Linked DNA regions of Azoarcus olearius. The protein of the gene in region 2 interacts with the protein of the main gene of each other region in a pairwise test. Links are inferred from orthologs where the notes say so. Each region holds a gene or a part of one and is shown on either strand. Other genes may lie near its edges.

Region 1 (6,298 bases), 2.9 Mb from region 2 along the record:
GGCTCACCCACAGCGGGCGAAGCCGGCAGCGGGCGAAAGCCGGTCGCGACCGCGGGTTTGCGCGCCGCCTTGGCCGTCGCGGGCTGACCGTTGTATCGCAATTCGCCACTGCCGCAGCCGCAAACCGTGCACATCTCGTGTGTTCTCCGTGTGTTGCCGCGACCATCCGCGGCGGCTTTGTCGTTCCTCCCCTTGAAGGGGAGGGAGTAAATCAGGCCTGTCCCGGCGCCTGCTTACGTTTCCGTTCCATTCCCCGGGCGGGTGTCGTTCAGTCAGTCGCCCAGCGCCAGTTCCTTCACCCGCATCTCGGTGCCGCCCGTCGGCTGCACCTGATAGCCGCCGCACTGTGGACAGGCATCGTAGCGCTGGGCGATCGGCACCACTGTGGCGCACTGCATGCACCAGCCGCTGCCGGGCACGGCCTCGATGTCCACGGCGGCGCCGTCCGCGACGCTGTCCTTCAGCACCACGTCCAGGCAGAAGCGCAGCGCCTCGACCTCGACCGAGGCGAGTTCGCCGATTTCCAGCACCACCCGCGCCACCCGCGTCGCGCCGTTCTCGCGCGCGACGTCTTCGACGATGCCGCGTATGCCCTCGGCGAGCGACATCTCATGCATGGACGCTGTCCTCCACGTTCAGCTCGAAGGCCACGCAGGGGTCGAGCGACAGCGCGAGTGCGTGCAGCCGCAGCCGGGTGCCGGCCTCGTCGGCGGCGTGCCGGCCCTTGGCCTCGCGCACGAAGGCGCCGCCGGGGTGGAAATGCCAGTCGGTCGGGGCGCAGATGCGGTAGTCGGCGATGCGTCCGGCCTCGACCCGCACGCCGTGCAGCAAGGTGCCGCGCGCGGTGTCGACACAGGCGAGGCCCAGGCCGGGCGCCGGCGCGATGGCGTCCGCCAGCGGCGTGCCCGGGGCGCCGGCAAGGCGGGCGCCGCAATCGGCCACGTCGATGACCTTGGCCAGCAGGCGTGCCGCGATGCGGCGGTGGCGGGCGAGCAGCAGCGCAACAACGGGCAGGTGCGCGTGACGGGCGAGCGGGCCGGTTTCCGCGGCGTTGCCGCCCTCCGTGGGGGCGGAGCAGAAGTGCGGGTCCGGCAGGCCCCCCAGCGCGGTGGCCCAGGCGGCGGCGCTGCGCGGAGGGAGCACCGGCGTGGCGGCGCCGTCGGTAGCGGTGTCCAGCGCGATCGTCTGCGCCAGCACGCGCGCGAAACCGGTGCCGGCGGCGTCGAGGCTGGCGTGCACGGCGTCCAGCGAGGCTGCGTCCTGCAGGCGCGGGAGCGTGCCGCCGAGGAGTTCGTCGGTGGCGAGCCGCTGCAGTTCTTCGCCCAGTGCACCGGCGCTGGTGGCGTCCGGCCCGATGCTCAGCCGGCGATGGAGATCGGCATAGCGCTGGCGCTGCGGCGGCGCGCCGAACAGCACCGGCCAGTCGAGCAGCAGCCGCCACAGGTGCTCGTGCGCCGCCTCGGCGGCGAGGCGGCGCTCGTCGCCCTCGTCAAGCGCCGCGGCTTCGCCCGCCGCAGCGCGACAGGCGAGACGCGCGGCCGCGCCCTGGGCGCAGCCGCACAGGGCGAACAGCCTGGGCGCCAGCGCCACGGCTTCATCCACGCGGCGGCCCACCAGCAGCCGGGCCGCCGCGGGCCGCAGGGTGCGGACGGTCGCATGGAGGCGCCCGTCTCCGGCGACGGTGGCATGCAGCTGGAGGGCGGTGCCGGCCAGCATTCAGCGGCCGCCGAAGAGTGCGCCGCGCAGGAAGGCGCGCCGCGAGACCGGGGCGGCCGCGGCAGGCAGGCCGGCGAGGCGGGCTGCCTCGCGGGCGTCGTGCGCGCGCGCCGCGCCGCCGTCCTCCTCGTTCCGCAACAAGGCTTCCAGTGCGGCGAGCGCGAAGGTTTCGGCGGCGGCCTGATCGGCGAATTCGAACACCGGCGAGGCGAGCGAACAGGTCTGGTACGCGCCGAGATCCGCTTCCTGGTGGCCGAGGAAGCTGTAGCGGCCGGACGGGAAGTCCCAGTCCTGGCTGTCGCCGACGCCGATCGCGCGAAAGCGCGTGCCCTCGCCCGGCAGCAGCACCAGGCTGATCGCCCACGGCGTGACCAGCGCGCCCAGCCACTCGCCCTGGAAAGGCAGCAGCGCCGGCACTGCAACGCCGAGCGCCGGGTTGCAGATCGGCAGGCCTGCCATGCGTGTGCTCGCGATGTGCTGAAAACACGCGCGCAGGCGGGCGGCGTGCGCTGCCGCCGCGTCGGCAGGCTCCGCGGTGGCAGGGAAGGTGCGCGCGACGGCGGTCATCAGTCGTCCGCGATGACCATGAACTTGTGGCGCGGCGCTTCGCAGTTGGGGCAGCACCAGTGCGCCGGCAGCGCGGCGAAGGGCGTGCCCGCCGGCACCTGGGCAAGCGCGTCGCCCTCGGCCGGGTCGTACACCCACCAGCAGATGCCGCATTCCAGCCGCGCGGCGGGGTCGAGGCGGGCGTCGTTGCCCAGGTAGCTGCCTTCGAACATGGCGTGGCGCTGCTCCGTTTATATCTTTAAGAATAGCGCGCGACTCAGGCGTCGCACAGGGTCGCGATCCATTCCTCGAGCCGCGCGATGCTGTCGCCGAAATCGTCCGCCGCGGCGGGCGCGACGTCGGGCAGTTCGGTCACTTCGAGGGTGTTGAGGATCAGCGTGTCGGCGCTGTTGAAGTACTGCACCCACCAGGTACGGGCGAGCGCGGTGGCGGTGATCCGGCAATTGCCGTAGCCGCGCGACAGGATCACCGTCGGGCCGACGCCGAGCACCTCCACCAGCCACGCCAGGTCGGCCGGGTTCATCGGCAGCAGGGTCAGGTTGACGATGTGGGCCGCCGCGCCCGGGCGGCGCGTGGCGACCGCGTGCAGCAGTTCGTTGAGCACCGCGGGCGCGTTCATCACCCCCTGCGGCGGCGTGGGGGCGGCAATCGCCGCTTGGGCGGCTTCGAGGCTGCGGGTGATGACCTCGGCCGGCATCGCGCAGGCCTCGATGCGGTCGTTGAGGCGACGGCCGCCGCGGTCGGTCTCGACCACGCGCCAGATGCCGGCGAACACGGTTTCCTGGATGCGCAGCTCGGTCTCGCCGAGCACGCGGGCGCTGACCTCGCCCTGACCGAGCGCATCGTTGATCAGCGCGAGGCTGGCGCCGTCGAGCGGCGCGAGATCGACCACCGGGTGGCCGGGCGTGCCGAAGGTCCACGCGCGCATCGCGGCGAGCAGGCCCTGCAGCGTGGCGACGGCGGTGGCGCGCGAGGCGGGGTCGATGTGGTCGGGCAGGCGGGGCGGGGCGAAGGTGTCCATGCCGCTGGGCAGCGGCAGGTAGTCGAGCGCTTCGTCTTCTTCCGGCTGCGAACCGGGGCCGGCGGCGACGACGGGAATCGGGAAGGCGTTGGCGGACCAGGCTTTCATGCGGAGGGTTCCGGGTCAGTGGCAGGAAGAGGGGCCGGCGCCGAGCACCGGAATGCCGATGCCGGGGCGGCGGCCGGCGGGTGCGGCGGCCAGCGTGGCGAGCGACTGCACCAGCACCTGCCAGTCGCGCATGCCTTCGAGGGCGCCGACGTAGTCGTGGCCGGGCTCGGTGCCTTCGCCGCGCAGCACGAGCAGCGCCGGATAGCGGGTGATGCCGAAGCCGGCAGCGATCGCGCGGCTGGCCTCGGGCGCCGCGACCGCCGGACGCAGCCCGGGCACCGCCTTCAGCGCTTCCGGCAGCACCACCACCATGTCCCAGGCTTCCGGGCAGCGCACCGGGTCGTCGGTCAAGAGCAGCACCGCGGTGCCCGGGGCGGCGGCGAAGGCGGGCAGATCGGAGGCTTCCAGGCGTTGGAATCCGTCGTGCTGGGCAAGGCGCTGAAGGGCGTTTTCGAGGGCGTCGGGGCTGGTCATGTGGTTTGCGGTTTGAGGAAATCGGGCAGTTCGGGTTCGCGGTTCACCAGGTCGGCGAAGGCCGCGTCGAGGTCGGCGTCGCCGCCGGCCAGCAGGGTGTCGAGTGCCGCGAGCGCGGCGAGCGTGCGTTGTGCGGTGTCGGCGTCGATCACCTCGCGCGCCGCGCCGAGAAAGCACATCAGCCAGGTGCCGGGTGGCTGCTCGCCCACCAGCAGCAGATCCACCCACACTTCGCTGCCGTCGCGGTCACGGCACAGCGCGCGCGTTTCCTCGCTGCGCAGCACCTGCACGGGGATGCCGACGCACATCTCAGCGCTCCGGCATGAAGCGGATGTCGCCGATGCGGCAGGCGAGGTCCTCGGGCGGGCGGCCGGCCTCGTAGCGCTGCATCTGCAGCGCGGCGTCGGCGAGCGGCGCGGCCTCGTCCTGACGCGCTTGCAGCGGGAAGCCCCACTCGCGCAGCCGGGCCGCGGCAATCGCCACCGCTTCGTCCACGCGGGCGCGCACCGCGGGCCGCAGGCTGCCGCCGAAGTCTTCCAGTTCCACCGGCTGCACGCCGATCAGCAGCATCGACTGTGGGCACTGGCCGAGCAGCGCGGCCGAGGCGATCACTTCCTGGAAGCCGGTCTGGTGCAGGCTCATCTTCTTGGCACCCATGAAGCGCGGCACCTCGTCGTCTTCCACCAGCCGCAGCGTGCCGGGTTCCAGACCGTAATCGACGGCGTCGAACACGATCAGCCGGCGCGCGGCGGTAACGTAGGGCAGCAGGTAGAGGCCCTGGGTGCCGCCGTCCATCACGGTGACGCTGTCGGGCGCCTGCCAGGCGGCGTTGAAAGCTTCCACGCAGCGCACGCCGAAACCTTCGTCGGCCCACAGCAGGTTGCCGATGCCAAGGATCAGGGCGGAGTCAGGGGAGGGCGCAGTCATGGTGGGATCAGGTGTTACGGGACGCGTAACAGCAGCAGGGAGCGTGCCAGCCTGTGCGCCCATCGCGGCGTGCCCCCGCAGGCCGCGCGCGGCACGCGATCCGGGCCTCCCGCCCCCTAGCCGAAAGCAATAGCGCTGGGTGAGGCATGGCGGATTTGGATGCGGAAGTGGAAAGCCGGTTATCAGTGGGCGGCGGCGTGTCCAGAGGCCGGCCGTTTGACGCGAATCGTCCACGCACGCTGTGCGGCTTGCGACAAGCGCATCGTCATTTTCGCGCCGCCTTGTTCCAAGGTATTGATTGAAAAGGCGCTTCAGGCCGGTTCGGTGACTGGCACCAATTCTGCTGCAGTGCCGCGGTACGCGCCGCGACGGCGCTCCCGGCGATCTGGAGGAAGCGGTGAAGCTGCAAATCGAACGCAATCACGTCGAGGCCATGGTCAAGGCCTTTCCGCGCCTGGCCTATCTGCAGGACCAACTGAAGCTGGGCAGCCGGGCCGAAGTGCCCTTTGCCCAACTCGAACACGCCGAGGTGCGCTTCCTCGGCGATCTGTACGGTGCCGGCGGACCTACCCAGCGCGCCCGAGCCGCCCAGCTGGAAACCCTGCAACAGGCTTTCAACGACGAAGGTTTCCGCTTCGAGGATGACGACCTCGAAAAGGTGGTGCCGGAAATCATCCGCTACCTCGCCGCCGGGGCCATCCGCGGCTGGCTGTTCACCGCCGCGCTGACCGGCAAGCCGCTGGCCTGGGCGGTGACGCGCATCGATTACACCCCGCCGGGCGGAGAAGAAAGCGCCAAGGTGCTGGTGGAACTCAAGTCCAACGCCAAGGCCAAGCTCGCCACCGCCAACATCCGCATCAACCCGAGCGACATCCCGGGGCGCACGATCTCCGAAGTCTTCGCCACCAAGGGCTATGTGCGCGAGACGCCGGCGCTGATTGCCGCCTACGACGAAGGCGCGACGCGCTATTTCGACTGGCGGGCGCGCAACGGCGAGCAGTTTTCCGGCACCGGCGTGGGCTATTACGCCGAAAACCCCACCGCGACGCACCGCGACACCGATTGGTCGCGCAAGGACGTGATCGTGCTGTCCTCGGGCGGTGGCAAGGCGCGCCTGGTGAACGACGAGAGCATCCTCGCCGACCGGGCGCTGACGCTGGATGCGCCCGGCGACATCCTGGAACGCTACCTGCGGCGCGCCTCCAAGAACGGCGACTTCAAGGTCGAGGCCGAGGTGCAGGCGATCCAGGAAACCCTGCCCAAGGGCGTGTTCACCCAGCTACCGGTGCATTTCTACATCCTGATGTTCCATCTGGACCTGCACCACTACGTATGGGTGCATGTGGATGACCTCGAGCCCTATGCCTACGCCCCGGCGCTGAAGGAAAAGCTGATCCTGCCGGAGGAGCAGACCGACCTGATCGACATCCTGACGGCCGAGATGGACGTGCTGATGGACGACATCGTCGCCGGCAAGTCGGGCGG
Region 2 (6,848 bases):
GCCTTTCGCATTTTTGACGTCTGAGTGCCTGCTGCATTCAAGCGGTGGGCGGGAGGTTTGCAGAGCGGGCGAGGACTGTCCGAGCCCGCAGGGCGAGTTCCGCAGCCCGCGGCGCAAACCTCCCGTGCGCCGCGTTTGACGCAACTAAGGCGACAAGCGGCGCTTGCAAGAGAGCTGCAGCCCGCTCAGCGCGCCTCCTGCAGCTCCTTCGGCAGCGGGAAGGTCACCTTCTCCGGCACGCCGTCCAGATTGCGCACCGAAGCGCCGGAGAGCGCCTTGAGCCGTTCGATCACCTCCGCCACCAGCACTTCCGGCGCCGACGCTCCGGCAGTGACGCCGATGCGGCGCTTGCCTTCGATCCAGGCCGGGTCGATGCCCGCGGCGTTATCCACCAGATAGGCCGGCACGCCGCGCAACTCGGCCACTTCGCGCAAGCGGTTGGAGTTGGAGCTGTTCTTCGAGCCGACCACGAACACCACGTCCGCGTGCGGCGTCATGAACTTCACCGCGTCCTGGCGGTTCTGCGTGGCGTAGCAGATGTCGTCCTTCTTCGGCCCCATGATGTTGGGGAAGCGCTCGCGCAGCGCGGTGACGATGGCCGCCGCGTCATCCACCGACAGCGTCGTCTGCGTTACATACGCCAGCTTGTCGGGGTCGGCCACCTGCAGGTTCGCCACGTCGGCCGCAGTTTCCACCAGGTGGATGCCGTCCTTCACCTGGCCCATCGTGCCTTCGACCTCCGGATGCCCCTTGTGGCCGATCATCACCAGCTCGCGGCCCTGCTCGCGCATCCGGCCAACCTCGATGTGCACCTTGGTCACCAGCGGGCAGGTCGCATCGAACACGCGCAGGCCGCGCTTGTCGGCCTCTTCGCGCACCGCCTGCGACACGCCGTGGGCGCTGAAGATCACCGTGTTGCCGGTCGGCACCTCGTCCAGTTCCTCGACGAAGACGGCGCCCTTGGCGCGCAGGTCGTCGACCACGAACTTGTTGTGCACGACCTCGTGGCGGACGTAGATCGGCGCGCCGAAGCGCTGCAACGCCCGTTCCACGATCTCGATCGCGCGCTCGACGCCTGCGCAGAAGCCGCGCGGGTTGGCGAGCAGGATTTCGTTGTTGTCCATCTGTTCTCTCTGTGGGCGACGGCGCGTGCTCAGGACGTGCCGATGACCTTCACCTCGAAGCGGATCGCCTTGCCCGCCAGCGGGTGGTTGAAGTCGATCAGTGCCGACTGTTCGTCGATCTCGCGCACCAGGCCGGAATAGCGCGAACCATCCGGCGCGGTGAACTCCATGATCGACATCGGTTCGATCTCCTCGTTCGGCATGTGCTCGCGCTTCACGCGTTCCACCAGTTCGGCGCGATGCGGGCCGAAGGCGTTCTCGGGCTCCAGCTCGAAGACGTGGTTGCTGCCGATCTCCAGGCCGATGATGAGCTGCTCCATCGCCGGCAGCATTTCGCCGGCGCCAAGCTGCAGCGTGGCCGGCGTTGCCTCGAAGGTGCTGATCAGCGGCTGGCCGTTGGGCAGGGTGATGCGGTAGTGCAGGGTGACGAGGCTGTTGGCGGCAACGGTCTGGCTCACGAGGGACGCTCCGGGCTGGCTTCAGGCTTGTGCTTGCCGGCGCGCAGTTGCGCCCACAGCATCAGCCCCACGCCGAGGGTGATCGCCGAATCGGCGAGGTTGAACGCCGGCCAGCCGTAGCGGCCAGCGTGGAAATACAGGAAATCGACCACCGCGCCGTGCAGCAGGCGATCGACCACGTTGCCGATCGCGCCGCCGATGATCAGCGCGAAAGCGGCCGGCAGCAGCCGTTCCTCGCGATGCTGGTGCATCAGCGCCAGCAGCCAGCCGCAGATCACCACCGCGAGGCCGGTGAAGAACCAGCGCTGCCAGCCGGAGTGTTCCGCGAGGAAGCTGAAGGCCGCGCCGCGGTTGAACACCAGCACCAGGTCGAAGAAGCCGGTGACGGGGATCACCTCGCCGTACTGCATGGTGGCGAGCACCACCTGCTTGGTCAGCTGGTCCAGCCCCATGACCACGGCGGCCAGCACCAGCCAGGGCAGCATCGCGACGAAGGCCGGGCGTTGGCCCGCTTGCAGATCAGGCATGCGTGCGGGTCTCGCCGGCGCCGTACAGGTTGTCCGCGCAGCGGGCGCACAGCGTGGGGTGTTCGGCGTTGTGGCCGACGTCGTCGGTGTAGTGCCAGCAGCGTTCGCACTTTGTCCGCGCGCTCGGCGTGGCGACGATGGCTTCGGCCTCGGCGCTGGCCGCTTCCAGCAGCGTGGCCCGCGAAGTCATCGTGACGAAGCGCAGGTCTTCGCCCAGGCTCTGCATCGCGGTGTACTTGTCGGCCGTCAGGCGCAGTTCCAGTTCGGCCTGCAGCGAGGCGCCGACCTTGCCTTCGGTGCGCAGCGCCTCGATCACCTTCAGCGCCTCGGCGCGCACCGCGCGGATGGTCTCCCAGCGCGCCACCAACCCGGCTTCGCCTTCCTGCGCCGGCAGCGCGTGGAAGGTGTGCAGCATCACGCTGTCTTCCTTGCCGGGGTTGAGCACCGCCCAGGCTTCCTCGGCGGTGAAGGAGAGGATGGGCGCCATCAGCTTCAGCAGCGTCTGGGTGATGTGCCACAAGGCCGTCTGCGCCGCGCGCCGTGCCTGGCTGCCGGCGGCGGTGGTGTACAGGCGGTCCTTCAGGATGTCGAGGTAGAAGGCGCCGAGGTCTTCGGCGCAGAACACCTGCAGCGCCTGCACGATGCGGTGGAACTCGAACCGCGCGTAGTCGGCCTCGGCCTGCTGGGCGAGCTGGCGGGTGAAGGCGAGCGCGTAGCGGTCGATGTCCAGCCACTGCTCCAGCGGCACCGCATCCTTGCCGATGTCGAAGTCGGCGGTGTTGGCGAGCAGGAAGCGCAGCGTGTTGCGCACGCGGCGATAGACCTCGACGACGCGGTCGAGGATTTCCTTGGAGATCGACAGCTCGCCCGAGTAGTCGGTGGAGGCCACCCACAGGCGCAGGATCTCGGCGCCCATCTTCTCGGACACCTCCTGCGGCAGGATGGTGTTGCCGAGCGACTTGGACATCTTGCGGCCCTGCTGGTCCACCGTGAAGCCGTGGGTGAGCAGCGCGTTGTAGGGCGGGTGGCCGTCGATTGCGCAGCCGGTCAGCAGCGAGGAATGGAACCAGCCGCGGTGCTGGTCCGAGCCTTCCAGGTAGAGGTCGGCGCGCGGGCCTTCGACGTGGCCGTCGTTGTGCGAACCGCGCAGCACATGCCAGTGGGTGGTGCCGGAATCGAACCAGACGTCCAGCGTGTCGCTGATCTTGTCGTACTGGGCCGCCTCGGCGCCGAGCAGTTCGGCGGCGTCGAGCTTGAACCACGCCTCGATGCCTTCCTGTTCGATGCGCTTGGCCACTTCTTCCATCAGCTCGACGGTGCGCGGATGCAGCTCGCCGGTTTCCTTGTGCAGGAAGAAGGGAATCGGCACGCCCCAGTTGCGCTGGCGCGAGATGCACCAGTCGGGCCGGTTGGCGATCATCGCGTGCAGGCGCGACTGGCCCCAGGCGGGGAAGAAGCGGGTGGCTTCCACGCCGCGCAGCGCGCGCTCGCGCAGCGTGCTGCCGTCGGCCACCGGCTTGTCCATGCCGACGAACCACTGCGCCGTGGCGCGGTAGATCAGCGGCGTCTTGTGGCGCCAGCAGTGCATGTAGCTGTGGGTGATTTTCGCTTCAGCCAGCAGGCACCCGACTTCGCGCAGCTTGGCGGTGATCTCGGGGTTGGCCTTCCAGATGTTCATGCCGCCGAAGAAGGGCAGGTCGGGCGCGTAGCGGCCGTCGCCCATCACCGGGGTCAGGATGTCGTCGCTCTGCATGCCATTGGCGCGGCAGGACTGGAAGTCTTCCAGGCCGTAGGCGGGTGCGCTGTGGACCACGCCGGTGCCGGCGTCGAGCGTCACGTAGTCGCCCAGGAAGACCGGCGACAGGCGGTCGTAGAACGGATGGCGGAAGGCCACGCGGTCGAGCGCGGCACCCTTGCAGGTGGCGACGATGCGGCCGTTCAGGCCGTAGCGTTCGAGGCAGGCGCCGACCAGGTCGTGCGCCAGCACCAGGTAGCGCTCGCCGGTATCGACCAGCGCGTAGTCGAACTCCGGGTGCATGTTCAGCGCCTGGTTGGCGGGGATGGTCCAGGGCGTGGTCGTCCAGATCACCGCCAGCGCCGGCTTGGTCAGCGGCGCCAGACCGAAGGCGTCGGCGAGGCGGTCGGGCTCGGCACAGGGGAAGCCGACATCGACTGCCGGCGAGGCCTTGTCGGCGTATTCGACTTCCGCTTCGGCCAGCGCCGAGCCGCAGTCGAAGCACCAGTTCACCGGCTTCAGGCCCTTGAACACGTAGCCCGCCTTGACCATCTCGGCCAGCGCGCGCACTTCGCCCGCCTCGTTGGCGAAGTTCATCGTCAGGTAGGGGTTGTCCCAGTCGCCCAGCACGCCAAGGCGGATGAATTCCTTCTTCTGGATCTCGACCTGCTCGGCGGCGTAGGCGCGGCACAGCTCGCGCACCTTGTCGGCGGGCAGGTTCTTGCCGTGGGTGACTTCGACCTTGTGCTCGATCGGCAGGCCGTGGCAGTCCCAGCCGGGCACGTAGGGCGCGTCGAAGCCGGCCAGGGTTTTCGAGCGGACGATGATGTCCTTCAGGATCTTGTTCAGCGCATGGCCGAGGTGAAGATTGCCGTTGGCATAGGGCGGGCCGTCGTGCAGCACGAACTTGGGCCGGCCGGCGGCCGCCTTGCGGATCTTCTGGTAGAGCTTCTGCTGCTGCCACGCCGCGATCCAGCCGGGCTCGCGCTTGGGCAGGTCGCCGCGCATCGGAAAGGCGGTGTCGGGCAGGTTCAGCGTCTTGCGGTAGTCAGCCATGGCAGTGGTCTTGGTCAGCCCCGCGGGCGCGGGAGGGTGATTGTTGAGTGATCTTGGGGGCGCGGCAGGCGCGGGCCGGCGGTGGGGTGGGCAGCCAGCCAGGCGCGCGCATCATCGGCGTCGCGGCCGATCTGCGCGGTGAGCGCGTCGAGCGAATCGAACCTGGCCTCGCCGCGCAGGCGGTGCAGGAAGTGCACCCGCAGGTGCGCACCGTAGCAGTCGCTGTTCCAGTCGAACAGGTTCACTTCCAGGCGCAGGCTGCCGGCGCTGTTGATCGTGGGGCGGATGCCCATGCTGGCGACGCCGTCCACCAGCCCGTCGGTCAGGCCCTCCACCCGCACCGCATACACCCCGGTGAAGGGCGGCTTGCGGTGCTTCATCTGCACGTTGGCGGTGGGGTAGCCGATGCGGCGGCCGATCTTGTCGCCGTGGATCACGCGCCCGGCGATGCTGTAGGGGCGGCCGAGCAGGCGCTCGGCGTGGGCCATGTCGCCGTCGGCCAGCGCCGCACGCACCGCCGAGCTGGAAACGCGTTCGCCCTCGACATCCAGCGTGGCCATGGATTCCACCGCGAAGCCGTGGGCCGCGCCGGCCTGCTGCAGCATTGCGAAGTCGCCCGCGCGGCGCGCGCCAAAGCGGAAATCGTCACCGATATAGAGGTGGCGCACGCCGAGGCCGCGCACCAGCAGATCGTCGATGAAGGCTGTGGGCGAGAGCTGCGCGAGGCGGGCGTCGAAGCGGCAGACATGCACCCGGTCCACCCCGGCCGCGGCCAGCAGCAGCAGCTTTTCGCGCAGCGAAGCCAGGCGCGCGGGGGCGGCATCAGGAGCGAAGTACTCGCGCGGATGCGGCTCGAACGTGAGCACCACCGCGGGCAGGCCAAGGGCGCGCGCCTTGTCGGTGAGCAGCTTGAGCAGCGCCTGGTGGCCGCGATGCACGCCGTCGAAGTTGCCGATGGTGAGCACCGAAGGCTGCCGGGCGGCGTGGTCGGGAATCCCGCGTGAGACCTGCATGACCGCCTGAAAAAGGCGCAATTATAGCGGCAAAGGCGGGCGTGGACGTGCGCCGCGGCGGCCCCTTCGTGGATGCCGCGGCGGAGCGCGAGGCCTTCGCGTGCCGCGCGCCGCGCGGGCGGGCCATGCGCTCGCGGTCCTGCTCCATTCCCGGACAGCGTGGCGGGTGATCCACGCCGGGCTGTCCGATTCTCGTACGCGCGCACGGCGCCGGCCCTGTGGAATCCCGCGCAAGCGCGCGGCTTCGGTTCCCGCCGCGCAGCCTGGCGCGTCCTTTGCTGGAAGAGGGGTGAGGCGCTGGAACGAGCGTCCGATCTGCCGCCCGGTAAGAAACCGCGCTCACCGGCGGCAAGGCGACTACCCACACAAGGAGACGACCATGAGCGCAAACCTGTTGACCGCCGCGGTGCTCGGCCGCGAGAACGACCAGTACCGCGGCACCGCCGGCGTAAGCAGCGGCAACCGCGACCGCGGCTTTCGCCCGGCCTTCCTCGACGGCGAGACCGGACGGGTGTTCCTCAGTTGTCACGCCGACGGCCGGCCCGCGCCGTTCCACCTGCTCGACGGGCTGCCGGCCGAGCTGACGATACGCGACCCCGCCGGCCGCGTGCGCGGCGCCAAGGCCTCGCTGCGCTCCGGTTTCGTCCTCGACGACCGCTTCTACTCGCGCGAGGAAGCCGCGCAGCTGGCGGTGGCGGAATGAGGCCGCTGCCGCTGCGGGTGCGCCCGATTCCCGCCTTCCAGGACAACTACATCTGGCTGCTCACGCGCGGTGACGAGGCGGTGGTGGTCGACCCCGGCACCGCCGGCCCGGTGCTCGCGGTGCTGACGGCCGAACGGCTGCGGTTGCGTGCGGTGCTGATCACCCATCACCACGACGATCACGTGGGCGGCGTGGCGGAGCTGCTGCGCCACGCCGCGGTGCCGGTGTATGG

Evidence for each region.
Region 1: the proteins of ileS (region 2) and dqs_RS19405 interact in binary tests that used the Escherichia coli proteins (3 or more experiments, as listed by UniProt). The link is inferred for Azoarcus olearius from one-to-one orthologs.

What each region holds. Positions count from the first base shown.
Region 1 is NZ_CP016210.1:4,238,810-4,245,107, reverse strand. Bases 3,005-5,851 are described here. They hold dqs_RS19405 (HyaD/HybD family hydrogenase maturation endopeptidase), read right to left. Parts: upstream 4,814-5,851; coding sequence 4,196-4,813; downstream 3,005-4,195. Other genes in these bases: dqs_RS19400 (ATP-binding protein), read left to right, coding at 5,211-5,851; dqs_RS19410 (HypC/HybG/HupF family hydrogenase formation chaperone), read right to left, coding at 3,883-4,194; dqs_RS19415 (thioredoxin domain-containing protein), read right to left, coding at 3,428-3,886; dqs_RS19420 (hydrogenase expression/formation protein), read right to left, coding at 3,005-3,412. Also shown: hydrogenase nickel incorporation protein HypB, read right to left, coding at 1-134; hydrogenase maturation nickel metallochaperone HypA, read right to left, coding at 273-617; dqs_RS19435 (hypothetical protein), read right to left, coding at 610-1,716; [NiFe]-hydrogenase assembly chaperone HybE, read right to left, coding at 1,717-2,283; dqs_RS19425 (rubredoxin), read right to left, coding at 2,283-2,495; more of dqs_RS19420, read right to left, coding at 2,540-3,004; more of dqs_RS19400, read left to right, coding at 5,852-6,298.
Region 2 is NZ_CP016210.1:1,378,482-1,385,329, forward strand. The notes cover bases 1,902-5,298. They hold ileS (isoleucine--tRNA ligase), read right to left. Parts: upstream 4,901-5,298; coding sequence 2,102-4,900; downstream 1,902-2,101. Other genes in these bases: lspA (signal peptidase II), read right to left, coding at 1,902-2,109; dqs_RS06490 (bifunctional riboflavin kinase/FAD synthetase), read right to left, coding at 4,915-5,298. Also shown: ispH (4-hydroxy-3-methylbut-2-enyl diphosphate reductase), read right to left, coding at 186-1,124; dqs_RS06475 (FKBP-type peptidyl-prolyl cis-trans isomerase), read right to left, coding at 1,154-1,582; more of lspA, read right to left, coding at 1,579-1,901; more of dqs_RS06490, read right to left, coding at 5,299-5,913; dqs_RS06495 (hypothetical protein), read left to right, coding at 6,293-6,616; gloB (hydroxyacylglutathione hydrolase), read left to right, coding at 6,613-6,848. UniProt on the Escherichia coli protein: Catalyzes the attachment of isoleucine to tRNA(Ile). As IleRS can inadvertently accommodate and process structurally similar amino acids such as valine, to avoid such errors it has two additional distinct tRNA(Ile)-dependent editing activities.